Regions from separate parts of the Serratia sp. A07 genome, predicted to be linked through region 2. Evidence: predicted binding sites of a transcription regulator. Region 2 holds the regulator's gene; the other holds the start of a gene.
The links. The regulator sigma-54, encoded in region 2, starts transcription at its own class of promoters, with help from an activator protein. The targets are predictions, from matches to a motif close to GTTGGCACANNTTTCGCTNT.

Region 1 (6,387 bases), on a different contig from region 2:
GAACAACAGAGGAAAAAACTCAGGGCGCGAGAACCGCGCCCTAAGCATGAGACACTCAATCAGCGATTAAGCGTCTTTAGGACCGCGGCTGGCACGCTTACGATCGTTTTCCGTCAGGTGACGCTTACGGATACGGATCGAGGTTGGCGTCACTTCTACCAGTTCGTCGTCATCGATGAACTCCAGAGCTTGCTCCAGGGTCATTTTGATGGCCGGAACCAGGGTAGTCGCTTCGTCAGTACCGGAAGCACGCATGTTGGTCAGCTTCTTACCGGTCAGGCAGTTTACGGTCAGGTCGTTAGAGCGTGAGTGAATACCGATGATCTGGCCTTCATACACTTCTGCACCGTGGCCCAGGAACAGCTTGCCGCGATCCTGCAGGCCGAACAGCGCGAACGCTACCGCTTTGCCCTGGCCGTTGGAGATCAGCACGCCGTTCTGACGCTGGCCCACTTCGCCCGGACGCACGTCGTCGTAGTGGCTGAAGGTGGAGTACAGCAGGCCGGTACCCGAAGTCATGGTCATGAATTCGTTACGGAAGCCGATCAGACCGCGGCTTGGGATCACGTAGTCGAGACGCACGCGGCCCTTACCGTCCGGATCCATGTTTTTCAGGTCGGCTTTACGCTCACCCATCGCCTGCATCACGGAACCCTGATGCTGCTCTTCGATATCCAGCGTTACGTTCTCGAATGGCTCCTGCTTGCGGCCATCGATTTCACGGAAGATAACTTTCGGACGGGAAACCGCCAGCTCGAAACCTTCACGACGCATGTTCTCGATCAGCACCGACAGGTGCAGTTCGCCACGGCCGGATACGCGGAAGGCGTCCGCATCGTCGGTTTCTTCAACGCGCAGCGCCACGTTGTGCACCAGCTCTTTGTTCAGACGGTCAAGGATCTGACGCGACGTCACGTACTTGCCTTCTTTACCGCAGAATGGCGAGGTGTTGACGTTGAAGAACATGGTGACAGTCGGTTCGTCGACGGACAGCGCCGGCAGCGCTTCTACGGCGTTGGTGTCGCAGATGGTGTCGGAGATGTTCAGCTCGCCCAGGCCGGTGATGGCGATGATGTCGCCCGCTTCCGCCAGGGTGCTGTCGATACGTTCCAGACCCAGGTGGCCCAGCACTTTGCCCACTTTACCGTTGCGAGTTTTACCTTCGCTGTCGATGATGGTGACCTGCTGGTTCGGCTTCACTTTACCGCGCTTGATGCGGCCGATGCCGATAACGCCCAGGTAGTTGTTGTAGTCCAACTGGGAGATCTGCATCTGGAATGGCGCTTCCAGCTCAACCTGCGGCGCAGACACGTGGTCGACGATCGCCTGATACAGCGGGGTCATGTCTTCCGCCATGTCGGTGTGGTCGACGCCGGCGATGCCGTTCAGCGCAGAAGCGTAGATGATCGGGAAGTCGAGCTGCTCGTCGGTCGCGTCGAGGTTCACGAACAGGTCGAACACCTGATCCACAACCCAGTCAGGGCGCGCGCCAGGACGGTCAACCTTGTTGATGACCACGATCGGCTTCAGACCGTTGGCGAAGGCCTTCTTGGTCACGAAGCGGGTTTGCGGCATAGGGCCATCCATTGCATCCACAACCAGCAGCACCGAGTCAACCATCGACATCACGCGCTCTACCTCGCCGCCGAAGTCGGCGTGTCCTGGGGTATCCACGATGTTGATACGGTAACCGTTCCAATTAATGGCGGTGTTTTTTGCGAGGATGGTAATCCCACGCTCTTTCTCCAAATCGTTGGAGTCCATTACGCGTTCGGTCGCTTCCGCACGCTCTCCGAAAGTACCGGATTGTTGCAGCAGCTTATCAACCAGGGTGGTTTTACCATGGTCAACGTGGGCAATAATGGCGATGTTACGCAAATTTTCGATCACAGCTTTGCCTCGGGCATTAGAAATAGCGCGCTATTGTACACGTATTAAGCGAGGGACTAAACAAGATCACAACCATCTCTTATAAACAACCGCGTACCGGTCAGTTTGTGATCCCTTTCACGGTGCAAAAAGCCGCAATCGTTGCACTTTTGCACCATTTCGGTGCCCGCGCCACCCTTATTGCACCATAACAGTGCAATTTATCGTTGATGGTGCATACTGTGGCTGGGTAAAACCCGCGCAGAGAGGCGATAAAAGCCTTTTCTAAAAGTTGGCACGCTTTTCGCTTTAGTCTTTTCAAGGCGAAAAAAAGCCAGTTCCACAGATTCGTTCCACGACGACGACAATGATAAACCGGGAGAGTTAAGTATGTCCGCTGAACACGTTTTGACGATGCTGAATGAGCATGAAGTGAAATTCGTAGACCTGCGTTTCACTGACACCAAGGGTAAGGAACAGCACGTGACTATCCCGGCTCACCAGGTAAACGCCGACTTCTTCGAAGAAGGTAAAATGTTTGACGGCTCCTCTATCGGTGGTTGGAAGGGCATCAACGAATCTGACATGGTGCTGATGCCGGACGCCAGCACGGCGGTTCTGGATCCGTTCTTCGAAGAACCTACGCTGATCATTCGCTGCGACATTCTCGAGCCGGGCACCATGCAAGGCTACGATCGCGACCCGCGCTCCATCTCCAAACGCGCCGAAGACTTCCTGCGCTCCTCCGGCATCGCGGATACCGTGCTGTTCGGGCCAGAGCCTGAGTTCTTCCTGTTCGACGACATCCGCTTCGGCAGCAGCATCCGCGGTTCCCACGTGGCCATCGACGACATCGAAGGCGCCTGGAACTCCGGTACAAAATACGACGGCGGCAACAAAGGCCACCGTCCGGCGGTGAAAGGCGGTTACTTCCCGGTTCCACCGGTCGACTCTTCGCAGGATCTGCGTTCCACCATGTGTCTGACCATGGAAGAGATGGGCCTGGTGGTTGAAGCGCACCACCACGAAGTGGCAACCGCCGGTCAGAACGAAGTGGCAACCCGCTTCAACACCATGACCAAAAAAGCCGACGAAATTCAGATCTACAAATACGTGGTGCACAACGTGGCGCACGCCTTCGGCAAAACCGCGACCTTCATGCCGAAGCCTATGTTCGGCGACAACGGTTCCGGCATGCACTGCCACATGTCGCTGTCCAAGAACGGCACCAACCTGTTCGCCGGCGACAAATACGGCGGCCTGTCTGAAACCGCGCTGTTCTACATCGGCGGCATCATCAAGCACGCCAAAGCGATCAACGCCCTGGCCAACCCGACCACCAACTCGTACAAGCGTCTGGTGCCAGGCTACGAAGCGCCGGTGATGCTGGCTTACTCCGCCCGTAACCGCTCCGCGTCCATCCGTATCCCGGTGGTCTCCAGCCCGAAAGCGCGCCGCATCGAAGCCCGCTTCCCGGATCCGGCGGCTAACCCATACCTGTGCTTCGCCGCGCTGCTGATGGCCGGCCTGGACGGCATCATCAACAAGATCCACCCTGGCGACGCCATGGACAAAAACCTGTACGACCTGCCGCCGGAAGAAGAAGCCGAGATCCCAAAAGTGGCCGGCTCGCTGGACGAAGCAATGGCCGCACTGAACGAAGACCGCGAGTTCCTGACCCGCGGCGGCGTGTTCACCGACGATGCGATCGATGCCTACATCGAACTGCGCAAAGAAGAGATGGACCGCGTTCGCATGACGCCACACCCGGTTGAGTTCGAACTGTACTACAGCGTCTAAGCCCTACCCGCGCCGTCTGCACAGGCGGGCGGCGCCCACATTTTTGTTATCGCTTTTTTGTTGCCGTGGAAACTTTCAGCCCATCTTCGGATGGGTTTTTTTCTCCACCGTATTTTCTGCAAAACTATTCCATACCGCGCCGATCCCGGATGGAGTAGGATAGATGCACTAAAAAGGTGCAGGAGTCTGCTGTATGGCAACTGGCAAGCTGCCCGATGCTGGGCAGATCCTCAATTCACTCATCAACAGCATCCTGCTGTTGGATGACTCACTGGCGGTTCACTACGCCAACCCGGCGGCACAGCAGTTGCTGGCGCAAAGCTCCCGCAAGCTGTTCGGCACGCCGCTGCCCGATTTGCTCGGTTATTTTTCGCTGAACGTCTCTTTGATGCGCGAAAGCCTGCGCGCCGGTCAGGGCTTCACCGACAACGAAGTGACCCTGGTGGTCGACGGCCGCGCGCATATCCTTTCCCTGACCGCTCAGGCGCTGCCGGAAGGCTATATCCTGGTCGAGCTGGCGCCGATGGACAATCAGCGCCGCCTGAGCCAGGAACAGCTGCAGCATGCCCAACAGGTGGCGGCCCGCGATCTGGTGCGCGGTTTGGCGCACGAGATTAAAAATCCGCTGGGCGGCCTGCGCGGCGCGGCGCAGCTGTTGGCCAAGGCGCTGCCCGATCCGGCGCTGACCGAATACACCAAGGTGATCATTGAGCAGGCCGATCGGCTGCGCAATCTGGTGGATCGCCTGCTCGGCCCACAGCGGCCCGGCCAGCACATTACCCAGAGCATTCATCAGGTCGCGGAGCGCGTCTGCCAGCTGGTGTCGCTGGAAATGCCGGATAACGTCACGCTGGTGCGCGACTACGATCCGAGCCTGCCGGAAATGGCCCACGACCCGGATCAGATTGAACAGGTGCTGCTGAACATCACCCGCAACGCGCTGCAGGCGCTGGGCGAAGCGGGCGGCACCATCACGCTGCGCACCCGCACCGCGTTTCAGATTACGTTGCACGGCACCCGCTACCGCCTGGCGGCGCGCATCGACGTCGAAGACGACGGCCCCGGCGTACCGGCGCAGCTGCAGGACACGCTGTTCTACCCGATGGTCAGCGGCCGTGAAGGCGGTACCGGCCTGGGATTATCCATCGCCCGCAATCTTATCGATCAGCATTGCGGAAAAATTGAATTCAACAGTTGGCCAGGTCATACCGAATTCTCGGTCTACCTGCCCATTCGTCAGTGAGGTTTGCTATGCAACGAGGGATAGTCTGGATCGTCGATGACGATAGCTCCATCCGCTGGGTGCTTGAGCGTGCGCTCACCGGCGCGGGCCTGAGCTGCGCCACCTTCGAAGGCGGCAATGACGTGCTGGAAGCCTTGGCCACGCAAACCCCCGACGTGCTGCTGTCCGATATCCGCATGCCGGGTATAGACGGCCTGGCGCTGCTCAAGCAGATCAAACAGCGCCATCCGATGCTGCCGGTGATCATCATGACCGCGCATTCGGATTTGGACGCCGCCGTCAGCGCCTATCAGCAAGGGGCCTTCGACTACCTGCCGAAGCCATTCGACATCGACGAAGCGGTGGCGCTGGTCGAGCGCGCCATCAGCCATTATCAGGAGCAGCAGCAGCCGGTGCGCAGCCAGCCGGCCAGCGATCCGGCGGCGGACATCATCGGCGAAGCGCCGGCGATGCAGGACGTGTTTCGCATCATCGGCCGGCTGTCGCGTTCGTCGATCAGCGTGTTGATCAACGGCGAATCCGGCACCGGCAAGGAATTGGTGGCGCATGCGCTGCACCGCCACAGCCCGCGCGCCAAGTCGCCGTTCATCGCCCTGAACATGGCCGCCATCCCCAAGGATCTGATCGAGTCGGAGCTGTTCGGCCACGAGAAAGGCGCCTTCACCGGCGCGAACCAAATCCGTCAGGGCCGCTTTGAACAGGCCGACGGCGGCACGCTGTTCCTCGACGAGATCGGCGATATGCCGCTCGACGTGCAAACGCGCCTGCTGCGGGTGCTGGCGGACGGCCAGTTCTACCGGGTCGGCGGCTATGCGCCGGTGAAGGTCGACGTGCGCATCATCGCCGCCACGCACCAGAACCTGGAGCTGCGGGTGCAGGAAGGCAAGTTCCGCGAGGATCTGTTCCACCGCTTGAACGTGATCCGCGTACACCTGCCGCCGCTGCGCGAGCGCCGTGAAGACATCCCGCGGCTGGCGCGCCACTTCCTGCAGATCGCCGCCAAAGAGTTAGGCGTCGAAGCCAAGAACCTGCACCCGGAAACCGAAACCGCGCTGACCCGCCTGCCCTGGCCGGGCAACGTGCGCCAGCTGGAGAACACCTGCCGCTGGCTGACGGTGATGGCCGCCGGGCAGGAAGTGCTGATCCAGGATCTGCCGGGTGAACTGTTCGAAACCGCCGCGCCGGAAAGCCCCAGCCACAGTCTGCCGGACAGCTGGGCCACGCTGCTGGCGCAGTGGGCCGATCGCGCGCTGCGTTCCGGTCATCAAAACCTGCTGTCGGAAGCGCAGCCGGAAATGGAGCGCACGCTGCTCACCACCGCCCTGCGCCACACCCAAGGGCACAAACAGGAAGCCGCGCGCCTGCTGGGCTGGGGGCGCAATACCCTGACCCGCAAGCTTAAAGAGCTGGGCATGGAATAGGAGCAGGATGGATGATGAAAAACGCAGTCCGGCGCACAAAAAAACGCCAATCGC
Region 2 (6,387 bases):
CGTGCATGCCCAGCTTGTTTTTGATTTCAACCGTCTGTTTGACCGTCATTGTTTGCGCTTTTCCAGCGTGCGGTGGCGCGATTGCACGTTCTTGCCGCGCGAGCGGAAGTAATCGGCCAGCTGTTCCGCCACGTACACCGAACGGTGTTTGCCGCCGGTACAGCCGATGGCGACCGTCAGGTAGCTGCGGTTGTTGGTTTCCAGCATCGGCAGCCACTGTTCCAGATAGCTGCGGGTCTGGTAAATAAAGTTATGCACTTCGGTATGGCGATCGAGGAACGACGCGACCGGCTTGTCCAGACCGGTCATCGGCCGCAGCTTCGGATCCCAGTGCGGGTTAGGCAGGAAGCGCACGTCGAACACGTAGTCGGCGTCGATCGGGATGCCGTGTTTGAAACCGAAGGATTCGAACACCATGGTCAGCTCGCGCTCACGCTTACCCAGCAGGCGGGTGCGCAGCATTTCGGCCAGTTCGTGCACCGACATTTCCGAGGTGTCGATAATCAGGTCAGCCCGCGAGCGCAGCGGTTCGAGCAGATCGCTCTCTTCGTCGATGGCGCTTTCCAGCGACAGGTTCTTGCTGGAGAGCGGATGCAGGCGGCGGGTGTCGCTGTAACGGCGGATCAGCGTGTTGCGATCGGCGTCGAGGAACAGCAGCTGCGGCGAGAAGCTGTCCGGCAGCTGAGTCATCGCGTATTCGAACACTTCCGGCGATTCCGGCATGTTGCGCACGTCGATGCTGACCGCCGCGGAGATATTGCGTTCCGCCAGCGTGTTGGCGAGCTGCGGCAGCAGCACCACCGGCAGGTTGTCAACGCAGTAAAAACCCATGTCTTCCAGCGCCCGCAAGGCGACGGATTTTCCGGAACCGGAACGGCCGCTGACAATCATCAGCACCATGTGGCAACTCCCCTGGCATCGCGGCGGCGTTCATCGCCACCGGTGGAAACTTTGTTATTCCGGCCGCAGCCGGATCCATCATCGTGAAACAGTAGCGTTATCCGGGCTGGAAGTCACGCCGGCCGGGCCTCACTCGGTGATGATTTGGTAAAGCTCTTCGTCGCTCTGCGCGGCGCGCAGACGGCGGCATACGGTTTTGTCGGCCAGGCGTTTGGCGACCAGCGACAGGGTATGCAAATGGGTTTTGCACTGATCGGCAGGCACCAGCAGCGCGAACAGCAGGTCGACCGGCTGGTTGTCGATAGCGTCGAAAGCGATGGGTTGGTCGAGACGGATAAACACGCCAACGGCCCGCAGTGTGTCCTCTTCCAGTTTGCCGTGGGGAATGGCGATACCGTTGCCGATACCGGTGCTGCCCATGCGCTCCCGGGTGAGAACCGCGTCAAACACCACCTGCGAAGGCAGATTGAGCTGTTTGGCGGCCAGTTCGCTGATAATTTCCAAAGCCCGCTTCTTGCTGGTGCAGTGTACCGAGCTTTTGGTGCACTCGATGTTTAACACCGAGCTTAATTGCATATATTCGTTGTTCATCTCATCTTCACTTAAAACCGCGCCGCCGGGCGCACCCGGCAAGGCGGTTTTTCGTCGGTTTTAACCCTGATTACCGTTCGGCGCGTCACCCATGCGGGTCACGCGCCGAAGGGCGAGGCTGCGACGGAGGCAACCTCACGGAATGGGTTAGGGTGTCAGTGTTGCTTCAATTTGTCTTTATGTTTGTTCAATTGACGTGCCAATTTGTCGATCAGCGTATCAATTGCGGCATACATATTCTCGTCTTCCGAGGTGGCGTGCAACTCGCCTCCATTCACGTGCACCGTTGCTTCCGCAATTTGCTGCACTTTTTCCACACTTAATACAACATACACCTGATTGATGCGATCAAAATACTGTTCGAGTTTGGCGAACTTGTTGTTCACGAACTCGCGCAACGGATCGGTGATTTCGATGTGGTGTCCGGTAATGTTGAGCTGCATAGTGTCTTCCTTCTCAATAGAGGTCAAACCAACTGTTTACGCTGGTTCGACGGCGGGATGGACAAAGACTCTCGGTACTTGGCGACGGTGCGCCGCGCCACGATGATCCCCTGATCGGAAAGCAGGGTGGCCAGCTTGCTGTCGCTGAGTGGTTTGGCGGGGTTTTCCGCCGCAATCAATTTCTTCACCAACGCGCGGATCGCCGTCGAGGAGGCTTCGCCGCCGCTGTCGGTATTCACGTGGCTGGAGAAGAAATATTTCAATTCGAAAATGCCGCGCGGGCTGTGCAGAAACTTCTGCGTGGTGACGCGCGAGATCGTCGATTCATGCATCTCCACGGCCTGGGCGATATCCGCCAACACCATGGGTTTCATAAACTCTTCGCCTTGCTCGAAGAACGCCTGCTGTTGGCTGACGATGCAGCGGGTGACCTTCAGCAGCGTCTCGTTGCGGCTCTCCAGGCTTTTAATCAGCCACTTGGCTTCCTGCAGGTTGCTGCGGATGAACTGGCCGTCGGCTTCGCTGCGGGCGTTGTTGCCCAGCGCGGCGTACTGCTGATTGATCTTCAAACGCGGTATGCTGTCGCCGTTAAGCTCGACCGTCCACGTGTTCTGCGTCTTGCGCACCAGCACGTCCGGGATCACGTACTCCGATTCGCCGGTATTGATCGACTGCCCCGGGCGCGGATCGAGCGACTGAATCAGCAGCATCGCTTCTTTCAGTGTATCTTCTTTTAGCCGGGTTGATCGCATCAGGCTGCGAAAGTCGTGGTTGGCCAACAGATCCAGATGGTCGCTGATGATCAGCCGCGCTTCGGCCAGATAAGGGGTGTCTTTGGCGTATTGGGAGAGCTGCACCAGCAGGCAATCGCGCAGATCGCGCGCGGCGACGCCGATCGGATCGAAACGCTGCACGCGCTTCAACACCGCCTCGACTTCCTCGAGGGTCACGTTCTCGTCGCCCAGGCTTTCCAGAATGTCTTCCAGCGGCACGGTGAGATAACCGGTGTCGTCCACCGCGTCGACGATGGAGGTGGCGATGGCGGCGTCGGTATCGGAGAACGGCGTCAGATCCACCTGCCACATCAGGTAATCCTGCAGCGTTTGGGTAGTCTCGCCCTGATAGACCGGCAGCTCGTCGTCGCTGTAGTCGGTGCCGGTGCCTGACGGCGTGCCGGCGGTGTAGATCTCATCCCAGGTGGCGTCCAGCGGCAGCTCTTCCGGCATGTCTTTTTGTTCCAGCGCCTCGCGGGTATCGAGCCCCTCGGTTTCCTGGGTTTCTTTGGCGTCGATTTCGTCGTGCAGATCGGTCTGTTCAAGCAGTGGATTGCTCTCCAGCGCCAGCTGGATCTCTTGCTGAAGCTCAAGCGTGGACAACTGCAGCAGGCGGATCGCCTGCTGGAGCTGAGGAGTCATGGCCAGCTGTTGGCTGAGCCTGAGTTGCAAACCTTGCTTCATAGTCTTCTGTCTACTTCCGTTAACGGTGTCGCCCCGCAGGGCGCGCCGGCGCTCAGAGGCGGAACTCTTCGCCCAGATAAACGCGTTTAACCTGCTCGTCGGCCAGAATAGCATCCGGCGTGCCGTGGGCAATCAGTTTGCCCTGGCTGACGATGTAGGCGCGTTCACATACGTCCAGCGTCTCGCGCACGTTGTGGTCGGTGATCAGCACGCCCAGGCCGCTGTCACGCAGGTGCTCGATGATTTTTTTGATGTCGATAACGGAAATCGGATCCACCCCGGCGAAGGGTTCGTCCAGCAGAATGAATTTCGGGTTGGCCGCCAGCGCGCGGGCGATTTCGACGCGGCGGCGTTCACCGCCGGACAGCGCCTGGCCGAGGCTGTCGCGCAGATGGGAGATGTGGAACTCTTCCATCAGCTCTTTGGCGCGGTCTTCGCGTTGTTCGCTGGTGAGGTCGGGGCGAATCTCCAGCACCGCCATCAGGTTGTCGTACACGCTCAGGCGGCGGAAGATCGACGCTTCCTGCGGCAGGTATCCGATGCCGCGGCGCGCGCGGGCGTGCAGCGGCAGCAGGCTGATGTCTTCTTCGTCGATCACGATGCGCCCGGCGTCGCGCGGCACGATGCCGACCACCATGTAGAAGGTGGTGGTTTTACCGGCGCCGTTCGGCCCGAGCAGGCCGACGATCTCGCCGGATTTCACTTTCAGGCTGACGTCTTCGACAACTTTACGGCCCTTGTAGGCTTTCGCCAGGTTTTCTGCGATGAGTGTTGCCATAAGTGATTAGTTACTCTTTTTTTGCCCGTTTTTGTCTTGCAACTGCGACGGTACCAGAACCGTTGTCACGCGTTTGCCTTTATCGCTGAACGCCTGCATTTGCTGCTGTTGCACCAGATAGGTGATGCGATCGCCTTTCACGTTGCTGTCGAGCTGCTCCAGATAGGCGTTGCCCGTCAGGGTCACCAGCTGGGTCGCCACGTCGTAACGCACTTTCTGCGCGTGGCCTTTGACCGGCTTGCCGCTGTCCTGCATCTGGTAGAAGGTTACCGGGTTGCCGAACGCTTCAATATAGGTCTTATTCTGATCTCCGCCCGGACGGGTGACCACCACCTTGTCGGCACGAATATCGATGGTGCCTTGCTTGATCACCACGTTGTCGGTGAAGGTACTGACGTTGCTTTGCATGTCCAACGACTGCTTGAGCGAGTCGATGCTCACCGGCTGGCTGGAGTCGGATTTCAGCGCCAGTGCGGGGGCGCTGGCGGCCAAAACTAAGCTGCCGAGCAACAGGTTACGGAGTTGGTTTTTGGTTCTGAATTTCATAGTTGGTCTTAACCTTATCAATCAGCTCAGCGGTTTTGGTCCGCAGGTTCCCACGCATTTTCATGCCGTTAGAGGTAAAATTGGTCCCGTAAAGCGTGACTTCGTCATCGGAGGTGACGTCCTGGGTGACCAGGTTTACCTGAGCGTTGTCCGTCTTAATTTTTTCCAGCTGCGAGGTGGTGGTCAGGCTGTTTACCTCGACGTGACCATACAGATACAGCATCCGGTCTTTAGTCAGTTTGGCGCGATCGGCGCGAACTGACCAGGTGGCCACCGCATTCTCATCGAACAGCGTCATCACCGGCTGGGTGAACCAGCTCAGCTCGCCGGCGGTGTAATACTTCGCGTCTTCCGCCACCAGTTTGTAATTCAGCTTGCCGGCCGGGTTGTACACCACGGTGACCGTGTGCTGGCTCTGGTAAGTCGGATCCTGATCGTTGACCGGGCCAGGGGCCGTCTCGTCGCTGAAGTCCGTCATGTTCCAGCCGATCAGCGCCAGAACGATCACCGTCAACAGGATGGTGATCCACAGTTTGGTTTTACTCATATCGACAGCCCTTTGGCGTCCTCCAGCTTATTTTGAGCCAAAAGAATGATGTCGCACAGTTCGCGCACCGCGCCGCGGCCGCCGGCAATGCGGGTGACGTAGTGGGCGCGCGGCGTCAACAGCGGGTGGGCGTCCGCCACCGCGACCGCCAGGCCGACCTGCGCCATCACCGGCCAGTCGATCAGGTCATCGCCGATATAGGCGACCTGATCCGCCGTTAACGACAGTTTATCCAACAGTTCGCGGAAGGCCAAAAGCTTATCGGATTGCCCCTGATACAGATGGGTGATACCGAGCGTCTGCGCGCGGTCTTCCAGCAGCTTGGCGGAGCGGCCGGTGATGATCGCCACTTCGATGTCCGAGGTTTTCAAGCAGCGGATGCCGTAACCGTCGCGCACGTTGAACGCCTTCAGTTCTTCACCGTTGTTGCCCATGAAGATCAGGCCGTCCGACAGCACGCCGTCAACGTCGCAAATCAACAGGCGGATGTTCCCGGCACGCGCCATAACCTCTTGTTCTACCGGCCCGTAGCAGGTTTCTACCATACCCATTCCGTTCTATTCCTTAATTAAACGACGCCGGCGCGCAGCATGTCATGCATATGTACCACACCCAGCAACTGGTCGCCATCGGCAACCAGCAGCGCGGTGATGTGGCGTTGTTGCATCAGGTTCAATGCATCGACCGCCAGAATATTGGGGCGCACCCGCACGCCGCCCGGCGTCATGACATCGGCGATCTTCGCCTCGTGCAGGTTGATGCCCATGTCGAACACCCGGCGCAGGTCGCCATCGGTGAAGATGCCGGCGATTTTCATCAGATCGTCGCAAATCACCGTCAGGCCCAGATTTTTTCGGGTAATTTCCAGCAGCGCGTCGCGCAACGAGGCGTCGGCGCTGACGTGGGGCATTTCGTCGCCGCTGTGCATGATATCGCTAACCCGCAGCAGCAGTTTGCGGCCGAGTGCGCCACCCGGATGCGACAGCGCGAAATCTTCCGGCGTGAAACCGCGCGCTTTCAGCAGCGCGACGGCCAGCGCATCGCCCATCACCAGCGTGGCGGTGGTGCTGGTGGTCGGCGCCAGCCCCAGCGGGCAGGCTTCCTGCGGCACCTTGATGCACAGGT

Region 1: a site for sigma-54 is predicted at 2,161-2,180, ahead of glnA (glutamate--ammonia ligase). Genes of this name have one in related genera too.

What each region holds. Positions count from the first base shown of each region.
Region 1 is NZ_JBZXDO010000015.1:7,540-13,926, reverse strand. It holds gene typA (ribosome-dependent GTPase TypA) at 67-1,890, opposite strand; gene glnA (glutamate--ammonia ligase) at 2,260-3,669, shown strand; gene glnL (nitrogen regulation protein NR(II)) at 3,863-4,912, shown strand; gene glnG (nitrogen regulation protein NR(I)) at 4,921-6,333, shown strand.
Region 2 is NZ_JBZXDO010000005.1:59,474-65,860, forward strand. It holds gene npr (PTS phosphocarrier protein NPr) at 1-49, opposite strand, end outside; gene rapZ (RNase adapter RapZ) at 46-900, opposite strand; gene ptsN (PTS IIA-like nitrogen regulatory protein PtsN) at 1,030-1,491, opposite strand; gene hpf (ribosome hibernation promoting factor) at 1,647-1,934, opposite strand; gene rpoN (RNA polymerase factor sigma-54) at 1,958-3,391, opposite strand; gene lptB (LPS export ABC transporter ATP-binding protein) at 3,444-4,169, opposite strand; gene lptA (lipopolysaccharide ABC transporter substrate-binding protein LptA) at 4,176-4,715, opposite strand; gene lptC (LPS export ABC transporter periplasmic protein LptC) at 4,684-5,262, opposite strand; gene kdsC (3-deoxy-manno-octulosonate-8-phosphatase KdsC) at 5,259-5,813, opposite strand; gene kdsD (arabinose-5-phosphate isomerase KdsD) at 5,831-6,387, opposite strand, start outside.